2 regions of the Streptomyces sp. NPDC004134 genome follow, and region 2 is predicted to be linked to the other one. Evidence: predicted binding sites of a transcription regulator. Region 2 holds the regulator's gene; the other holds the start of a gene.
The links. The regulator HspR, encoded in region 2, represses chaperone genes until heat shock. The targets are predictions, from matches to a motif close to TTGAGNNNNNNNNNCTCAA.
Positions count from the first base shown of each region.

Region 1: lon (endopeptidase La) is a predicted target of HspR. The motif match lies at 6,413-6,431, and genes of this name have one in related genera.

Region 1 covers NZ_JBIAMS010000035.1:17,668-27,662, forward strand. Annotated here, with positions in the region: gene ACFYVJ_RS31960 (multifunctional oxoglutarate decarboxylase/oxoglutarate dehydrogenase thiamine pyrophosphate-binding subunit/dihydrolipoyllysine-residue succinyltransferase subunit) at 1-3,320, opposite strand, end outside; gene ACFYVJ_RS31965 (ATP-binding protein) at 3,624-4,754, opposite strand; gene ACFYVJ_RS31970 (response regulator transcription factor) at 4,751-5,500, opposite strand; gene ACFYVJ_RS31975 (spermidine synthase) at 5,580-6,347, opposite strand; gene lon (endopeptidase La) at 6,455-8,887, shown strand; gene ACFYVJ_RS31985 (hypothetical protein) at 9,059-9,214, shown strand; gene ACFYVJ_RS31990 (hypothetical protein) at 9,239-9,523, opposite strand; gene ACFYVJ_RS31995 (hypothetical protein) at 9,629-9,995, shown strand, end outside.
Region 2 covers NZ_JBIAMS010000010.1:122,647-132,641, reverse strand. Annotated here, with positions in the region: gene ACFYVJ_RS15545 (helix-turn-helix transcriptional regulator) at 129-446, opposite strand; gene ACFYVJ_RS15540 (NACHT domain-containing protein) at 668-3,922, shown strand; gene ACFYVJ_RS15535 (heat shock protein transcriptional repressor HspR) at 3,932-4,402, opposite strand; gene dnaJ (molecular chaperone DnaJ) at 4,408-5,598, opposite strand; gene grpE (nucleotide exchange factor GrpE) at 5,641-6,426, opposite strand; gene dnaK (molecular chaperone DnaK) at 6,423-8,288, opposite strand; gene ACFYVJ_RS15515 (heterodisulfide reductase-related iron-sulfur binding cluster) at 8,654-9,995, shown strand, end outside.

The DNA.
Region 1 (9,995 bases), on a different contig from region 2:
ACCTGCCAGCGCAGCAGGTGGAAGTAGTTCGACGGCAGGGTGGGCATCGCGACGGTCATGTTGTTCTGCGCGGAGAGCTGCAGGAACCGCTCGATACGGGCCGAGGAGTGGTCCGGGCCCTGGCCCTCGTAGCCGTGCGGCAGCAGCAGCACGACGCCGGAGGACTGGCTCCACTTCTGCTCGGCGGAGGAGATGAACTCGTCGACGACGGTCTGCGCGCCGTTGACGAAGTCGCCGAACTGCGCCTCCCAGAGCACCAGGGAGTCCGGGCGGGCCAGCGAGTAGCCGTACTCGAAGCCCATCGCCGCGTACTCGCTGAGGAGCGAGTCGTAGACGTTGTAGCGGGCCTGGTCGGGGGCGAGGTAGTTCAGCGGGGTGTAGTCCTCGCCGGTCTTCTGGTCGACGAGCACCGCGTGCCGCTGGCCGAACGTGCCGCGGCGGGAGTCCTGGCCGGCGAGCCGGACCGGGGTGCCCTCCATCAGCAGCGAGCCGAACGCCAGCGTCTCGCCCATGCCCCAGTCGATCGTGTCGTCCTCGACCATCGACACCCGGCGCTGCAACTGCGGCAGCAGCCGCGGGTGCACCGAGACCTGGTCGGGCAGGCTGACCTGGGAGTCGGCGATCCGCTTGACGACCTCCTCGGAGACGGCCGTCTCCACGGCGACCGGGAAGCCGGGCAGCGCGTGCGCCGGCACCTCGGCCGGCGCGGGCGTCTCGGTGGCGTCCCGTACCTCGGTGAAGACCTTCTCCAACTGGCCCTGGAAGTCCTGCAGCGCCTGCTCGGCCTCTTCCATGGTGATGTCGCCGCGGCCGATGAGCGACTCGGTGTAGAGCTTGCGCACCGAGCGCTTCTTGTCGATCAGCTCGACCATCTGCGGGTTGGTGAACTGCGGGTTGTCGCCCTCGTTGTGCCCGCGGCGGCGGTAGCAGATGAGGTCGATGACCACGTCCTTGTTGAACGCCTGGCGGTACTCGAAGGCCAGCCGCGCGACGCGCACGACGGCCTCCGGGTCGTCGCCGTTGACGTGGAAGATCGGCGCCTCGATCATGCGGGCCACGTCCGTGGCGTACATCGACGAGCGCGCGGACTCCGGCGGGGCGGTGAAGCCGACCTGGTTGTTGATGACGACGTGCACGGTGCCGCCGCAGCGGTAGCCGCGCAACTGCGACATGTTGAGGGTCTCGGCGACCACGCCCTGGCCGGCGAACGCGGCGTCGCCGTGGAGCGCCAGCGGCAGCACGGTGAAGTCCGTGCCGCCCTTGCCGATGATGTCCTGCTTGGCGCGGACCACGCCCTCCAGCACCGGGTCGACGGCCTCCAGGTGGGAGGGGTTGGCGGTGAGTGAGACCTTGATCTGCTCGCCGTCCAGGCCGGTGAAGGTGCCCTCCGTGCCCAGGTGGTACTTCACGTCGCCGGAGCCGTGCATCGACTTCGGATCGAGGTTGCCCTCGAACTCGCGGAAGATCTGCGCGTACGACTTGCCGACGATGTTCGCCAGCACGTTGAGCCGGCCGCGGTGCGCCATGCCGATGACGACCTCGTCGAGGCGGGACTCGGCGGCGGCGTCGATGACCGCGTCCAGCAGCGGGATGACGGACTCGCCGCCCTCCAGCGAGAAGCGCTTCTGGCCGACGTACTTCGTCTGCAGGAACGTCTCGAACGCCTCCGCGGCGTTCAGCCGGCGCAGGATGCGCAGTTGCTCCTCGCGCTCCGGGGTGTCATGCGGACGCTCCACGCGCTCCTGGATCCACTTGCGCTCCTTCGGATCCTGGATGTGCATGTACTCGATGCCGGTGGTGCGGCAGTACGAGTCCCGCAGTACGCCGAGGATGTCGCGCAGCTTCATCATCGACTTGCCGGCGAAGCCGCCGACGGCGAACTCCCGCTCCAGGTCCCAGAGCGTCAGGCCGTGCTCGGTGACGTCGAGGTCGGGGTGCTTGCGCTGCTTGTACTCCAGCGGGTCGGTGTCGGCCATGACGTGGCCGCGGACCCGGTAGGAGTGGATCAGGTCGAAGACCCGGGCGGCCTTGGTGACGTCGTCGTCGTGGCTGGCGTCGATGTCGCGGAGCCAGCGGACCGGCTCGTAGGGGATGCGCAGGGACTTGAAGACCTCGTCGTAGAAGTCGTTCTCGCCCAGCAGCAACTGGTTCATGATCCGCAGGAACTCGCCGGAGGCGGCGCCCTGGATGACGCGGTGGTCGTACGTCGAGGTGAGCGTCATGACCTTGGAGACGCCCAGCTTGTTCAGGGTGTCCTGGGAGGTGCCCTGGAACTCCGCGGGGTAGTCCATGGCGCCGACGCCGAGGATCATGGACTGGCCGGGCATCAGCCGGGGCACGGAGTGCACGGTGCCGATGCCGCCGGGGTTGGTGAGCGAGCACGTCACCCCGGTGAAGTCGTCCATGGTGAGCTTGTTGGACCGGGCGCGGCGGACGATGTCCTCGTACGCCTGCCAGAACTCGAAGAAGTTGAGCGTCTCGGCCTTCCTGATGGCCGCGACGACGAGCTGGCGGTCGCCGTTGGGCTTCACCAGGTCGATGGCCAGGCCGAGGTTGACGTGCTCGGGCTTGACCAGGGTGGGCTTGCCGTCCTTCTCCGCGAAGGAGTGGTTCATCGACGGCATCAGCTTCATCGCCTGGACCATCGCGTACCCGATGAGGTGCGTGAAGGAGACCTTCCCGCCGCGGGCGCGCTTCAGGTGGTTGTTGATGACGATGCGGTTGTCGAAGAGGAGCTTCACCGGGACCGCGCGGACGGACGTGGCCGTCGGCAGCTCCAGCGAGGCGTTCATGTTCTTGGCGACGGCGGCGGCCGGGCCCCGGAGGGTGACCAGCTCGGGCCCCTCGGCCGGGGCCGCCGGTGCCGCGGCGGGCTTCGCGCCCGGCTTGGCCGCGGGCTTCGCGGCCGGCTTCGCCGCCGGCGGGGCGGGCGCGGCGGCCACGGGCCGGCCGTCGACGGCCGGCGGCGCGGCGGGCGCGGTGGCCTGCTGCGGCGGCGCGGCGGGGGCCGGAGCCGGGGCGGGCGCCGGAGCCGCGGCCTGGGCGGGGGCCGCCTGGGCCGCGGGGGCCGGGGGTGCGGCGGACGGGGGCTGCGCCGTCTGCGTCGCCGCCCCCTGGTTCCCGCCGGCGGTGCCCGGCTTGTAGTCGGCGAAGAAGTCCCACCAGGCCCGGTCCACCGAGTTGGGGTCCTGGAGGTACTGCTGGTAGATCTCGTCGACGAGCCACTCGTTGGGACCGAAGGCGGCAGCAGGGTCCCGGCCCTGACTGGGCTCTTCGGTACGGACGCTCGACGAGCTGCTCTTAGGGGACTGTGACGACACGGCGGCAACCGCCCTCTTCCGCTTCACAAGGTGATGGACAGCGGAAAACAAGGCTACGCCCCTGGAGCTGGAACGTGCAGGCCGCACCCGCCGGAGGTCGCGTAAGTCACAATGCGAACGTGGTTTGGACCCCGGATTTGGCGGGAAACAAAGACAGTTTGCCTGCGTGCGGCATGGGGGCATCTAGGCGGTGGCGCCGCGTCCCGTCCTCGTACCGGGCCGTTCACCGGCTGCTCTGCCGCCGTTGCGGGTCCGTTCCCGCGCCCGGCCAAGGTCAAGTGTAGGTCAAGTGCCAAACGAGCGTTAACCCGGAAGGGTGAGCTTGATCCGGCAGCCGCGGGGTGATTCGGCCACCCCGATCCGGCCGCCGTGCAGACCCACCGCCCAGCGCGCGATCGCCAGCCCCAGCCCGGTGCCGCCGCCGTCCGCCCCGTGGTCGGCGAGCACCCCGTTCTCCCGGCCGCGGTTGAAGCGCTCGAAGACCCGGTGCCGCTCGGCCGCCGGGATGCCCGGGCCCTCGTCGAGCACCTCCACCTCCAGCGCGTCCGGCTGTGCGCCGGCGCGGGCGCGCACGGTGACGCGGCCGCCGGGCGGGCTGTGCTTCACGGCGTTGTCGATCAGGTTCGCCATCACCTGGTGCAGCCGCTCGGGATCGGCCCGTACGGACAGCTCCGGCGGCGAGACGTCCAGGTGCAGCCGGACGTCGCCGCGCCCGCGGGGGCCAGGGACACCGCCGTCCCCCTCCGGGGCGCCGGCCGTGCCGTGCGCGCCGCTGCCGAAGTGCGCCTCCTTCAGCACGCCCGCGAGGTACGGCTCCACCGCGAACCGCCGCAGCCGCAGCGGCACCACCCCGCTGTCGATCCGCGACAGGTCGAGCAACTGCTCCACCAGCCGGCCCAGCCGCTCCGTCTGGCGCAGCGCGGTGCGCATCGTGTCCGGGTCGGCCTCGGAGACGCCGTCGACCACGTTCTCCAGCACCGCGCGCAGCGCGGCGATCGGGGTGCGCAGCTCGTGCGAGACGTTGGCGACCAGCTCCTTGCGGTGCCGGTCGACGGACTGCAGGTCCGCCGCCATCCGGTTGAACGTCTGCGCCAGCTCGCCGAACTCGTCCCGGCGGCGGGTGGCCAGCCGGGCGGTGTAGTCCCCGTGCGCCATGGCCCGCGTGACCGCCGTCATCTGCACCAGCGGCGACGTCAGCCGCTGGCCCACGAACTGGGTGATCAGCAGCGAGGCGATGAGCGAGAAGACCGTGATCAGCCGGACCTCGGTGGAGGAGCGGATCGCCACCCACACCAGCCCGGTGGCGATCACGACCGAGCCGATGACCAGCGCGCCCAGCGCCGCGTTCACCGACCGCACCGGGTCCAGCGGGCGCAGCGCCTCCCACACCCGGCGCCAGAAGCCGGGCTCCGCACCGCCGTCCGGCACCGTCATGTGACGGGGGTCTCCAGCGCGTACCCCACGCCGTGCACCGTGCGGATCCGCTCCGCGCCTATCTTGCGGCGCAGCGCCTTGATGTGGCTGTCGACCGTCCGCGTCCCCGAGGCGTCCTCCCACTCCCAGACCTCCACCAGGAGCTGCTCGCGGGAGAGCACCGCCCGCGGCTGGTTGGCCAGACACGCCAGCAGCTCGAACTCCGTCGGCGTCAGATGCACGTCGTCCCCGCCGACCCGCACCCGCCGCTCGGTGTGGTCGATCTCCAGCTCGCCCAGGCGCAGCGTGTCGTCCCGGGCGGCGCCCGCCGCCAGCGTGGCGCGCTCCACGCGGCGCAGCAGCACGTGCACCCGCGCGGCCAGCTCGCGCATGGAGAAGGGCTTGGTCATGTAGTCGTCGGCGCCGACGCCCAGGCCGACGAGCATGTCCGTCTCGTCGTCCCGCGCGGTCAGCATCAGCACCGGCACCAGCCGCTGGGCCTGCACCCTGCGGCACACCTCCAGCCCGTCGAAGCCGGGCAGCATCACGTCGAGCACGAGCAGGTCGGGCGCCCACTCCGCGGCGGTCGCCACCGCGGCCGGGCCGTCCCCTGCCGTACGTACCTGGAAGCCCTCGGCGCGCAGCCGCGCCGATATCGCCTGCCCGATGGTCGGGTCGTCCTCCACTACCAGCACCCTGCGCTGGGCACCGGGCGTCACTGCGGCCGCGTGGTCGGCGCGGCCGTTCAGGGCTTGTCTGTCTGCCATGTGTTCGTGGCCCTCGCCGTCTCTTCCCCGTAGGCCCTCCGGTTCAGCTAGCAGCGTATGGGGAGGTGACACGCCTCGGCTACGGGGAACGGGGAGCCCCCGCCCGGGGTTCCCCACCGGCGTCCGCCTCGCCGCGCGCCTCGTCGTCCGGCGGGCGGACGGCGAGGTGGACGGCGTCGGGGACGCCGCGGCGTACGGGGATCTCCTCGGTGCGTACGTCCGTGAAGCCGGCGGTGCGGAGGGCGGCCTCGAAGCCGGTGGAAGGGCGGGCGGACCAGACGGCCAGGACGCCGCCGGGGGTGAGGCGGCCGAAGCAGGCGGCGAGACCGGCCGGGGCGTAGAGGCCGGAGTTGCCCTCGGTGACGGTCCAGTCGGGGCCGTTGTCGATGTCCAGGCAGACCGCGTCGTAGCGGTACGGCGCGGTGGCGAGGTGGTCCAGGAGGTCGGCCTCGACGAGCCCGACGCGCGGGTCGGCGAGGGCCGCGCCGCTGAGGTGCGCGAGCGGCGGGGCCCCGGCCGCCGGGCCGGTGTGCCACTCGATGACCGCCGGCTCGCGCTCGACCACCGTGATCCGCCCCCAGCGCGGGTCCGCCGCCGCCTCGGCGAGCGAGAAGCCCACGCCCAGCCCGCCGATCAGCACCGCGGGCGCCGCCGCGGCCGGGTCCAGCGCCCCGGCCGCGGCCCGGATCAGCAGCCGCTCGGAGCGGCCGTCGGAGGTGTCCATGAGGAAGACGCCGTTCGCGATGATCTCGTGGTGCGCCCCGCGGCGGCGCAGCACGACCTCCCCGTACGGGCCGGACCTGCGGTCGAGCGTCACCGCGCCCGCCGTGTCGTTCTCGCTGCTCATGGCCCCATCCTGCCCGATCGCTGACAGCGAACAGACGGCCGGGAACAACCCGGGACCTCTCCGGGTTGAGCGCATGTAACTCAACTTGCATGCCGAAGGGGAGATCAATGGCTACCGAGTCCGGCTCCAACGCTCCGCTGGCCCTGCCCGTCCTGCCGCTCGATGACGAGGTCGTGCTCCCCGGCATGGTCGTGCCGCTCGACCTCTCGGACCGCGAGGTGCGGGCCGCGGTCGAGGCCGCGCAGGCCGAGGCGCGCGGCAGCGGACGCAAACCCCGGGTGCTGCTCGTCCCCCGGGTCGACGGCACATACGTGGGCACCGGCGTCCTCGGCCGTGTCGAGCAGGTCGGCCGGCTGGCCGACGGCGACCCCGGTGCGCTGATCCGCGGCGTCGCCCGGATCCGTATCGGCGCCGGCACCACCGGCCCCGGGGCCGCGCTGTGGGTGGAGGGCACCGAGATCGAGGAATCCGTTCCCGACCCCGTTCCCGGCGCCGTCACCGAGCTGACGAAGGAATACAAGGCGGTCGCGACCGACTGGCTGCGCAAGCGCGGCGCCTGGCAGGTCGTGGACCGCGTGCAGCAGATCGACGACGTCGGCCAGCTCGCCGACAACTCCGGATACTCGCCGTTCCTGACCATCGAGCAGCGCGTGGAGCTGCTGGAGACCGCCGACCCGGTGGCCCGGCTCAAGCTCGCCACGCAGTGGCTGAAGGAGCACCTGGCGGAGCAGGACGTCGCCGAGTCCATCGCCAAGGACGTCCAGGAGGGCGTCGACAAGCAGCAGCGCGAGTTCCTGCTGCGGCGCCAGTTGGAGGCCGTGCGCAAGGAACTGCGCGAGCTGAACGGCGAGCCCGAGGGCGAGGAGTCCGACGACTACCGCGCCCGCGTCGAGGCCGCCGACCTGCCGGAGAAGGTCCGCGAAGCGGCCCTGAAGGAGGTCGACAAGCTGGAGCGCAGCTCCGACGCCTCACCCGAGGGCGGCTGGATCAGGACGTGGCTCGACACCGTCCTGGAGATGCCGTGGAGCGAGCGCACGGAGGACGCGTACGACATCACCGGCGCCAAGGAGATCCTGGACGCCGACCACGCCGGCCTGGAGGACGTCAAGGAGCGCATCACCGAGTACCTGGCCGTGCGCAAGCGCCGCGCGGACCGGGGCCTGGGCCTCGTCGGCGGCCGCCGCGGCGGCGCCGTGCTCGCGCTCGTCGGCCCGCCCGGCGTCGGCAAGACCTCGCTGGGCGAGTCCGTGGCGCGCGCCATGGGCCGCAAGTTCGTCCGGGTCGCCCTCGGCGGCGTCCGCGACGAGGCGGAGATCCGCGGCCACCGGCGTACGTACGTCGGCGCGCTGCCCGGCCGCGTCGTCCGCGCCATCAAGGAGGCCGGCTCGATGAACCCGGTCGTCCTCCTCGACGAGATCGACAAGGTCGGCTCCGACTTCCGCGGCGACCCCGCCGCGGCCCTGCTCGAAGTCCTGGACCCGGCGCAGAACCACACGTTCCGCGACCACTACCTGGAAGTCGAGCTGGACCTGTCGGACGTCGTCTTCCTGGCCACCGCCAACGTCCTCGAGGCCATCCCCGAGGCACTGCTGGACCGGATGGAACTGGTCCGCCTCGACGGCTACACCGAGGACGAGAAGGTCACCATCGCCCGCGACCACCTGCTGCCGCGGCAGTTGGAGCGCGCGGGCCTGGAGGCCGGCGAGGTCGCCATCGAGGACGACGCGCTGCGGAAGCTGGCGGGCGAGTACACCCGCGAGGCGGGCGTACGGAACCTGGAGCGCGCCCTCGCCCGGCTGCTCCGCAAGATCGCGGCGCAGCACGAACTGGGCGACGCGAAGCTGCCGTACGCGGTCGGCGTCGACGCACTCCGCCCGCTGATCGGCCGGCCGCACCACACCCCGGAGTCCGCCACCGACCCCGCGTCGCGCCGCACGGCCGTCCCGGGCGTGGCGACGGGCCTGGCCGTGACCGGCGCAGGCGGCGATGTGCTCTACATCGAGGCATCGCTGGCCGACCCCGAATCGGGCGCCTCGGGACTGACCCTGACGGGCCAGCTCGGCGACGTGATGAAGGAGTCGGCGCACATCGCGCTCTCCTTCCTGCGCTCGCGCGGCGCGGAGCTGGAACTGCCGGTGGCCGACCTGAAGGACCGGGGCATCCACCTGCACGTGCCGGCGGGCGCGGTCCCGAAGGACGGGCCCAGCGCGGGCATCACGATGACGACGGCACTGGCGTCGCTGCTCAGCGGCCGGCAGGTGCGCACGGACGTGGCGATGACCGGTGAGGTGTCGCTGACGGGCCGGGTGCTGCCGATCGGCGGCGTGAAGCAGAAGCTGCTGGCGGCGCACCGGGCGGGGGTCACCACGGTGATCATCCCGAAGCGGAACGAGCCGGACCTGGACGACGTCCCGGCTGAGGTGCTGGAGAAGCTGGAGGTCCACCCGGTCTCCGACGTCCGCCACGTCCTGGAACTGGCCCTGACCCCGGCCGGCGCCACCGCACAGGCGGCGGACCCGGAGGTCCCGGTGGCGGCCTGACGGCCCGACGGCTGACGGCCCGACGCCCTGACGGCTGACGGCCCGACCTGCCGGCCCCCTGTCCCCGTCCCCTACCCCCCGCCCCCAGACACGGCCCCTCCCGACCACCCACCCGGGAGGGGCCGTTCGGCGTGCGTATCCGCCGGTACGGGAACGGGTGCCGGAACCGTCTTGGCGGCCGCGGGCGGCTCGTACGGGCTGAAGGCGTCGATCACGTGGGAGGTCGACTGGACCGGCTCGGGCGGTACGGGCGGCGACCTGCCCGACAGCGTCTTCGAGACGACGTACGACGTGACGGTGGAGGAGATCCAGACCGTGGTGCGCTGACCGGAACGCATCTCCCGGCCGCGGTCACTCCTCGAAGACGAAGGCGCGGCCCAGCGCCTGGTCGGTGACGCAGGTCTGCATCTCGCTCATGGTCAGCCGGTCCGCGAGCTCCGTGACGGCCAGCTCCCTGCCCTCGACGATGGTCGACCCCAGCATCATCAGCCGCCCCAGCAGGTCCGACGCCTCCTCACCACCGACCGCGTCCGACTCCGGCTCGGGCGGCCGGGAGGCGTCGCGCGGCAGGGTACGGCGCAGCGCGATACGCACCTCCGCCAACTCCTCCGAGCTGATCGTCAACTTGTCCGCCACGGCGCCTCCTTGCCCTGATTACCACTCGTTCGGCCGCGGTGCCTCCCCTAGTGTTCGGTCGCGGACGGGCTTTCGGCAACACGGCGGGGGGAGCGGAGGGCGCACGTGGGAGACAGGCCGACCGGCTGGTCCGTGGTGGGCCTGCCGGGAGACCCGGTACCGGTCGAGTTGGAGACCCTGCGGAAGTTCAGGAAGTTCTGCTCCCAGCGCGAAGACGACGCCTGGCGCGCCTCGACACGCACGTACAGCCTGATCGTGCGGGTGGAAGAAGCCGGGCTGGCGGGTGACTGGAAGAAGGCGCTCCTCGGCCGGCTGGCCTTCATGCACGGGCAGTTGGAGAGCGAGGGCGGGGGCTACCGGGTCGCCGGAGAAGCACTCGACGTCTTCGTCAAGGCGGTACGGCCGATCCAGGAGCGGGCCGACGAGGCACTTGAGAAGGCCCGGACGGAATCGGGACGGATGTCGGCCGCGA
Region 2 (9,995 bases):
ACGGAGTCGCTGGTGCGTATGAGGCCGGGAAGCGAACGCACCAGCGCTCCGTCCGAGGGGTGCCGCCGGCGCCCGCGTACGACGATGGCAGGTCGCCTCCGCGGCACCCAAGAGGGCACTGGCCCACATCATTCACGAACGTGGCGCCCCCGGCCATTGCCTCTTGGGGCAACCCGGTCAGGACCTGCCCCCGGCGGCAGCAGGGCGCGGCGGTGGCGGTCGGCGACCAGGGCGGCCTGGACGCGGGACTCCACGTTCAGCTTGCGGCAGATGTTCGTCAGATGGGCGCGGACCGTACGCTCCGCCACCCCCAGTTGCGACGCCAGCCGGCGATTGGTCGGACCGTCGGCGAGCAGGAGGAGCACTTCGCGTTCCCGGTCGGAGAGCAGCGCGAGACCGACCGGCGGAGCCTGTCGCGCCGTGTTGCCCGAAGCGTGAGACCTCACTGTATGAACTCCCGGACCAACTGAGCCGTACGTACATCACGTTCGGCGACTTGTCCCCCGTTCTCAACCAGAACATTGGCTTACCGTCCGTATCAACTCCACCCGAACTCAGCATCATCTTCCTGAAATTCATGATGATGAGGGTGTGCATAGCAGAACGAACCGGACGTTCGGCGAACACCGCCGGTGACCTGTCACCGCCCGCTTATATCGTCTGCCCCATGGAACCCGCAGCCGTCGGCGTCAGGCTCGCGTCCGCCGTCGTGGCGCCCCTGGTCCGGCGGTTGTTCCACAGCGAGGGCCCCGGGGCGGGGCTCGTGGGGCGGCCGGTGCGGATGGCGGCGCTGGTGTCGTTCCGCGGTGAGCAGCGGGAGCTGGACGAGGACGGGCTGCGCAAGCTCGCCGACAGTCTCGTACGCCGCGCCCTCCACGGCCCCGGCGGCGAGCCCTCCCCCGTCCCCGGCGGCGAGACCACCGCCGTCGCCGGCGCGCTCGCCCGCAGCCTCACCGCCCTCGGCGACCTCGACCTGGACGACGTCCAGGCGGTCCAGCTCGGCCCCGAAGCCCTCGCCCGCCGGCTCCGCCTCGCCGCGGCACGGAGCGGCGGGGGCGATCCCGTACGCGAACTCTCCGCCGACGCGGCCTACTTCCACGACGCCCTCCTCGACACCGCCTGCCTGCACATCCTGCACTTCTTCAGCCGGCGCTCCACCTTCGTCGCCCGCACCCTCGTCGAGCAGTCCCGCCGCCAGGCCGACCAGATCGCCCGCCTCGACGCCCTCATCGCCCGCACGCCGCTCCCCGCGGCACAGGACGCGGCCTTCGAGCGCGAGTACTTCGCGTACGCCGCGAAGAAGCACGGCAGGCTCACCATCTACGGCGTCGATCTCGCCGACTCGCCGGCGAAGTGGCCGCTGGACGTGGCGTATCTGCGGCTGGAGGCCGCCGGCTATCCGCCGTACGAACCGGGCCCCTATGACGACCTCGGTGGTGGCTTCGGCTCCTTCGCCGACACCGACCCCGTCCCCGAAGCCGTGCTCCCCGCCGACCAGGCACTCGCCACCCACGAGCGCGTCCTCCTCCGCGGCGCCGCGGGCTCCGGCAAGACCACCCTCGTGCAGTGGCTCGCCCTCTCCGCCACCCGCGCCGACACCCCGACCGCCGACGGCATGGACTACCTCGCAGGGCGTGTCCCCTTCGTGCTGCCGCTCCGCACCCTCACCCGGCACGGCCAGCGCCTCCCCGCCCCCCGCGACTTCCTCGCCGCCACCGGCAGCCCCCTCGCCGGCGCGCAGCCCGGCGGATGGGAGCACCGCGTGCTCACCGCCCGCCGCGGGCTGCTCCTCGTCGACGGCATCGACGAGGTCCCCCGCGCCGAGCGCGACCGCGCCCGCCGCTGGCTCTCCGACCTCGCCGACGCCTACCCGGGCAACCGCTGGCTCGTCACCTCCCGCCCCTCCGCCGTCGGCGAGGACTGGCTCGCCGCCGAGGGCTTCACCGAGCTGGCCCTCGCACCCATGCGCCCGGCCGACCTCACCCGCTTCATCGCCCGCTGGCACGAGGCCGTACGCGCCGCCGCCGTCCGCACCGGCGCCCCAGCCGCGGACGACGCGCAGCTCACGACGTACGAGCAGCAGCTCACCGCCGCCGTACGGCACACCTCCGACCTCGGCCGGCTGGCCACCAACCCGCTCATGTGCGGCCTGATGTGCGCGCTCAACCGCGCCCGCCGCGGCTACCTCCCGCGCGGGCGCAGGGAGTTGTACGAGGCCGCCCTGTCGATGCTGCTCAGCCGCCGCGACCGCGAACGCGACATGGCCGTCCCCGACCTGCGCGAGGAACCCCAGCTCCAGGTCCTCCAGCGGCTCGCGTACTGGCTGATCCGCAACGGCCGTACGGAGCTGGACCGCACCCGGGCGGAGCGGATCATCACCGACGCCCTCCCGGCCGTCCCGGAGGTCGCCGCCCTCGGCGACGCGACCGCCGTACTGGAGCACTTCCGCGACCGCAGCGGCCTCCTCCGCGAACCGGCCCCGGGCGCGGTGGACTTCGTCCACCGCACGTTCCAGGACTACTTGGGCGCCCGCGCGGCGGTCGAGGAGGGCGACATCGGCGTCCTGGCGGCCCACGCGGCGGACGACCAGTGGGAGGACGTCATCCGCATGGCGGTGGCGCAGGCCCGCCCGCGGGAGCGCGAGGAGATCCTGCGGGAGCTGCTGACGGCGGCGCAGCGCAAGGGCGGGGTCGAGAGCGTACGCATCCGGCTGCTGGCGACCGCCTGCCTGGAGCACGCGGCCGAACTGGCCCCGGCGGTACGGGAGGCGGTGGAGCGCGAGACGGAGGCGCTGATCCCGCCCACGACGTCGACGGAGGCACGGGCGCTGGGTGCGGCGGGACCGCTGGTGCTGGACCTGCTGCCGGGCCCGGAGGAGGCGGGCGACGCCGCCGACCTGGTCGCCGTGGCCGCGAGCCACGTGGACGCGGACCGCGCGATCCCGTTCCTCGCCCGCTACGCCGCCCATCCCTCGCTTGCCGTACGCCGGCAAATCGCCTGGGCCTGGCACCGCTTCGACACCGAGGAGTACGCGAACGAGGTCATCTCCCGCCTCGACCCGGAAGACCTGTACTTCACCGTCACCTCCGACGCCGAGCTACACGCCCTGCACAGGCTCGGCGGCCGCCCGATGGTCGACGTCCGCGGCGGTCCGCTCGACCCCTTCGAACTGCGCGAAGTGCTCGCCGCGTTCAGCCTCACCAAGCTGATCATCCGCAACCAGCACGCGCTGGGCGACCTGGACTTCCTGCGCGACATGGACGGGCTGCGCGAACTGCGGCTCACCGAGTGCCTCGGCCTGCGGTACGCCTCGGCCCTCGCCGGCCTGCCCCTGCGCGCCCTGATCCTGGACGCGGTACCAGGTCTGGCCGACAGCATCCCCGAACTGCTCACCGCGCTGCCGCGGCTGGAGTTCCTCTCCCTGTCGCCGGATCGGACCCACCTGGTCGACCTCGGCGCCCTGCCGCCGCTGCCCGAGCTGGCGACCCTCAACCTGCTGACCGCCCGCACCTCCGGTCTGTGCCGCCTGGCCAAGCACCCCAAGCTCGCCGCCGTCTACCTGGGCTGGCGACACGAGGCCACCGCGGACGACTGGTCGGCGCTGGCCGCCCTCCCGCTGCTCAAGGCGCTGCGGTGCCGGCTGGACCTGCTCGCCGTCGCCCCCGCCCATGCCACGCTGCCGGGCGTCACGTTCCTCGGTCTGATCGGCGACCGGCCCGCCGACGAACTCGACCTGAGCCGGTTCCCCCACCGCTTCCCGCAGCTCGACCACCTCGTGGTCGACCTGCCCCCGGGGAGACTCCTGGACCTCTCCCCGCTGGCGGGGCTCGGCACCCTGCGCGAGGTCTCCCTGCGCCCGCACATGAGAGACCTCCACGCCGGGCTCCCGCCCCGCGTGGAGGTCACCTACCTCGCCGACTGAGCCGCCGGCTCAGCCCCGCTTCTTCTTCGGCTTCCACACCACCAGCGCACTCGTCTGCTGCACCTGCTGGTACGGCACCAGGTCCCGCCGGTACGACGCGTGCACCTGCGCCTCCCGCTGCGCCATCGCCGACGCCGCGCCGTCCACCGCGTCCGTCAGCTCCGCCACCTTCGCCTGGAGGGCGGCGACCTGCGTCTCCAGCTCGATGATCCGCTTGATCCCGGCCAGGTTGATGCCCTCGTCCTGGCTCAGCGCCTGGACCTGCCGCAGCAGCGCGATGTCCCGCGCCGAGTAGCGCCGGCCGCGGCCCGCCGTGCGGTCCGGGGAGACCAGGCCCAGGCGGTCGTACTGGCGCAGGGTCTGGGGGTGCAGGCCCGAGAGTTCCGCGGCTACGGAGATGACGTAGACCGGCGTCTCCTCGGTCAGCTCGTACGGATTGCGGCCGCGGGGGCCGCCGCGTCCGCCGCTTCTGCCGTTCATCGTCGTCAAGCTCCCTTCGCGGCCTTGAACAGCTCCGCGCGCGGGTCCTCGCCCGCGGTGGCCGTCCGGTACGACTCCAGCGACTCGCGCGCCGTGCCGTCCGTCTCCTTCGGCACCGCCACCTCGACGGTGACGAGCAGGTCCCCGCGCGTCCCGTCCTTGCGGACGGCGCCCTTGCCGCGGGCGCGCATCGTGCGTCCGTTGGGCGTGCCCGGGGGCAGCTTCAGGGTGACCGGCGGGCCGCCGAGCGTGGGCACCTTGATGTCCGCGCCGAGGGCCGCCTCCGGGAACGAGACGGGGACCGTCACCAGCAGGTTGTCGCCCTTGCGGCCGAAGACCGGGTGGCCGTCGACGTGCACGACGACGTACAGGTCGCCGCCGGGACCGCCGCGCTCGCCAGGACCGCCCTTGCCGCGCAGCCGGATCCGCTGCCCGTCCTGCACCCCCGCGGGGATGCGGACCTGCATCGTGCGGGACGACTTGGCGCGGCCACTGCCCTTGCAGACGTCGCAGGGGTCCTGGGCGATGAGCCCGCGGCCCTTGCAGTCCACGCACGGGTCGGTCAGCGAGAAGCCGCCACCGCCGCCGCGGGAGACCTGCCCGGTGCCCACGCAGGTCGGGCAGACCCGCGGGGAGCCGTTCTTGTCGCCCGTGCCCGCGCACGTCTTGCACGGGGCCGACGACGACATCCGCAGCGGGACCGTGGCGCCCTCGATGGCCTCCGTGAAGCTGAGCGTGACCTCCGACTCGATGTCCTGGCCGCGGCGCGGCTGCGTACGCCCGCCGCCGCGGTTGAACAGCCCGCCGAAGACGTCGCCGAGGCCGCCGCCGAAACCGCCGGTGGTGGTCTGGCCGCCGCCGCCCGGGGCGCCGGGGCCCGAGCCGCCGAAGAGGTCGCCGAGGTCGAAGTTGAACGAGCCGCCGCCGCCCGCGCCCGGGCCCGGGCGGAAGCCGCCGTTGCCGAAGAGGGTGCGCGCCTCGTCGTACTCCTTGCGCCGCTGGGGGTCGCCGAGCACGTCGTTGGCCTCGGAGACCTCCTTGAAGCGCTCCTCGGCCGCGGCGTCGCCCTTGTTGGCGTCCGGGTGGTACTGCCGGGCGAGCTTGCGGTACGCCTTCTTGATCTCGGCCTCGGTGGCGTCCTTCGGGACGCCGAGAACCTTGTAGTAGTCCTTCTCGATGAAGTCCTTGGTACTCATTCCCGGCGTCCCTCCTCTCGTCCCTCGGCGGCCGCTACGGCGTCACCCCTCGTCCGGGCCACCGCTGTCCGTCTCTCCGCCGGACCCCGGCTTCGCGGACCCGGCGTCCGGGCCGCCGCCGTCCGCGGCGGCGGACTCGGATCCGCCGCCGTCCGCGTCGGCCTGCTTCTCGTCCGGCTGCTCGCCCTCCTTGCCCTGCGACCCCGACGACGCCCCCGGCTGCGGCTCCGCCACGGCGACCCGCGCGGGGCGGATCGTACGCTCGCCGATCCGATACCCAGGCTGGAGAATCTGCACGCACGTCGTCTCGGACACATCCGGCGAGTAGCTGTGCATCAGCGCCTCGTGGATGAGCGGGTCGAAGGGCTCGCCCTCCTTGCCGAACTGCATGAGGCCCATCTTGGCCACGACGGTCTCCAGCGACTCGGCGACCGACTTGAACCCGCCGACCAGCTCCTCGTGGTCCCGGGCCCGGCCGATGTCGTCGAGCACGGGCAGCAGTTCGGTCAGCAGGTTCGCGTTCGCGACCTCCTTGACCGCGACCCGGTCCCGCTCGACCCGCCGGCGGTAGTTCTGGTACTCCGCCTGGAGCCGCTGCAGGTCCTTCGTCCGCTCGTCGAGCGCCTTGCGGGTCTCGTCCAGACGAGCCGCAAGCGGGCTGTTCGCGTCCCCGTTCCCGGCGGTGGCACCCGGCCCGGCTGTGTCGGCGCGCCGTGCGCCGGCGGGCGAGCCGCCCGCCCCGTCCGGGCCGCCCTGCTGTGCCTCCGCTGTCTTTGCGTCGGTGGGGACGTCGGGCTTCTCCTCGAAGCCCGGGGTCTCCTCCGTCACGCGGCACCACCCTTGGGCTTGTCGTCGTCCACGATCTCGGCGTCGACGACATCGTCGTCGGCACCGGCGGGCGCGTCCTTCTGCGCCTGCTGGGCACCCTCGCCGCCGGCGGCGGCCGGGCCGGACGCCTGGGCGTCGGCGTAGAGCGCCTGACCGAGCTTCTGGCTGGTGGCCGCGGCCTTCTCCGTCGCCTCACGGATCGCCGCGGCGTCCTCGCCCTTCAGCGCCTCCTTGAGGTCGGTGATCGCGCTCTCGACCTCGGACTTCACGTCGCCGGGCACCTTGTCCTCGTTGTCCTGGAGGAACTTCTCGGTGGTGTAGACGACCTGCTCGCCCTGGTTGCGCGTCTCGGCGGCCTCGCGGCGCTTGTGGTCCTCCTCCGCGTACTGCTCGGCGTCGCGCATCATGCGCTCGATGTCGTCCTTCGGCAGCGCGGAGCCGCCGGTGACGGTCATCTTCTGCTCCTTGCCCGTGCCGAGGTCCTTCGCGCCGACGTGCATGATGCCGTTGGCGTCGATGTCGAAGGTGACCTCGATCTGCGGCACGTTCCGCGGGGCCGGCGGCAGGCCGGTCAGCTCGAACATGCCGAGCTTCTTGTTGTACGCGGCGATCTCGCGCTCGCCCTGGAAGACCTGGATCTGCACCGACGGCTGGTTGTCCTCGGCCGTGGTGAAGGTCTCGGAACGCTTCGTCGGGATCGTGGTGTTGCGCTCGATGAGCTTGGTCATGATGCCGCCCTTGGTCTCGATGCCGAGGGACAGCGGGGTGACGTCGAGCAGCAGGACGTCCTTGACCTCGCCCTTGAGGACGCCGGCCTGGAGGGCGGCGCCGACGGCGACGACCTCGTCCGGGTTGACGCCCTTGTTGGCCTCCTTGCCGCTGGTCAGCTCCTTGACCAGCTCGGCGACGGCCGGCATGCGGGTGGAACCGCCCACGAGGACCACGTGGTCGATCTCGCCCAGGTCGATGCGGGCGTCCTTGATGACGTTGTGGAACGGCGTCTTGCAGCGCTCCAGGAGGTCCTGGGTGAGCTGCTGGAACTGCGCCCGGGTCAGCTTCTCGTCGAGGTGCAGCGGGCCCTCGGCGGAGGCGGTGATGTACGGCAGGTTGATCGTCGTCTCGGAGGACGAGGACAGCTCGATCTTCGCCTTCTCGGCGGCCTCGCGGAGGCGCTGGAGCGCCATCTTGTCCTTGGCCAGGTCGACGCCGTGGCCGTTCTGGAACTGCTTGACCAGGAAGTCGACGACGCGCTGGTCCCAGTCGTCACCACCGAGGTGGTTGTCACCGTTGGTGGCCCTGACCTCCACGACGCCCTCGCCGATCTCCAGCAGGGAGACGTCGAAGGTGCCGCCGCCGAGGTCGAAGACCAGGATGGTCTGGTCTTCCTTCTCCATGCCGTAGGCGAGGGCGGCGGCGGTGGGCTCGTTGACGATCCGCAGGACGTTGAGGCCCGCGATCTCGCCGGCCTCCTTGGTCGCCTGGCGCTCGGAGTCGTTGAAGTACGCCGGGACGGTGATGACCGCGTCGGTCACCTTCTCGCCCAGGTACGCCTCCGCGTCCCGCTTCAGCTTCTGCAGGATGAACGCGGAGATCTGCTGGGGGGTGAACTCCTTCTCGTCGATCGGCTGCTTCCAGTCGGTGCCCATGTGGCGCTTGACCGACCGGATGGTCCGCTCGACGTTGGTGACCGCCTGGCGCTTCGCCACCTCGCCGACGAGCACCTCGCCGTTCTTGGCGAAGGCGACGACGGACGGCGTGGTCCTGGCGCCCTCGGCGTTGGTGATGACGCTGGGTTCACCGCCCTCGAGAACACTGACGACAGAGTTCGTCGTGCCCAGGTCGATGCCGACCGCACGTGCCATGTTGTCTATCCTCCGGATCAGATGCTCTGCCTTGAGCTGGTCAGGCTCAAGGGTGCCATGCCGACCACTCCCGGCGCAATTCACCTGAGTCAACTCCACTCAAGTTTTGTGCGTCAGTGCAGGTGGGAACGGGTTTTCGGGCTACGGGCCGGAGGTCGCGGCGGCGCCGCAGGCGCGACGCACATCACCGGCCGGGCGGCTTCAGGGGGCCGGGGCCGCCCGGGTACCCTCAGGCGGGGAAGAGATAAGTTACCGCTTAGTAGTAGCTGGGTAGGCCGAGTAGCAGGGCACGTATACACGTACGGCCCGCACACGCACACGGCAGATCCAGCAGACAGCAGAGCAGTCCGGCCGAGGAGCCCTCCATGCAGCTCGCCGCCATCGTCGTATCGCTGGTGATCACCGCGGTCGGCACCGCGCTGTTCGCTCGCGCCATCGGGCAGATCATCGCCTTCGTCCGGCTCGGCAATCCCGTCCCCGCAGGCAGCCGCACGGACGACCCGGTCGCGCGCAGCGTCACCCTGGTCAGGGAGTTCCTCGGCCACACCCGGATGAACCGCTGGGGCGTCATCGGCTTCGCCCACTGGTTCGTCGCCATCGGCTTCCTGACCCTGGTGCTGACCCTCGTCAACGCCTTCGGCCAGTTGTTCGTCGCCGACTGGCTGCTGCCGGTGATCGGCGACTGGCTCCCGTACGAGCTGTACGTCGAGTTCATCGCGCTGATGACCACGCTCGGCATCCTCACGCTCATCGTGATCCGGCAGCTCAGCCTGCCGTCGAAGGCCGGCCGCAAGTCCCGCTTCACGGGCTCGACGATGTGGCAGGCGTACTTCGTCGAGTACGTCATCCTCGTCATCGGCATCTGCATCCTGGTGCTGCGCGGGCTGGAGGGCTCGCTGCACCACGTCGGCGGTTACGAGGCCGCCTACTTCGCGTCGTACCCCGTCACCGCCGCGGTCGACGGGCTGAGCACCGGCGCCGTGCAGAACCTCGTCTACCTCGTCGCGATGGTCAAGATCTCGACCTCCTTCATCTGGGCGCTCGTCCTCGGCCTCAACACCACGATGGGCGTGGCCTGGCACCGCTTCCTCGCCTTCCCCAACATCTGGTTCAAGCGCAATGCCGACGGCGCGGTGGCCCTCGGCGCGCTCCAGCCGATGACCTCCGGCGGCAAGCCGATCGACTTCGAGACCGTCTTCGACGACGAGGACGGCGAGGAGGCCGTCTTCGGCGTCAGCCAGGTCGAGCACTTCTCGTGGAAGGGGATCCTCGACTTCTCCACCTGCACGGAGTGCGGCCGCTGCCAGTCGCAGTGCCCGGCCTGGAACACCGGGAAGCCGCTGTCGCCCAAGCTGCTCGTCATGTCCCTGCGCGAGCACGCCGCCGCCAAGGCCCCGTACCTGCTCGCCGGCGGCGGCAAGTCGGCCGAGGGCGAGGAGAAGGCCACCGCAGAACAGCTCGCCGACGTACCGGCCGACGCGCTCGCCGAGGCGGAGCGCGCGCTGATCGGCACCGCGGCCGAGCAGGGCGTCATCGACCCCGACGTGCTGTGGTCCTGCACCACCTGCGGCGCGTGCGTCGAGCAGTGCCCCGTCGACATCGAGCACGTCGACCACATCGTCGACATGCGCCGCTACCAGGTGATGATCGAGAGCTCGTTCCCGTCCGAGGCGGGCACGATGCTGAAGAACCTGGAGAAGAAGGGCA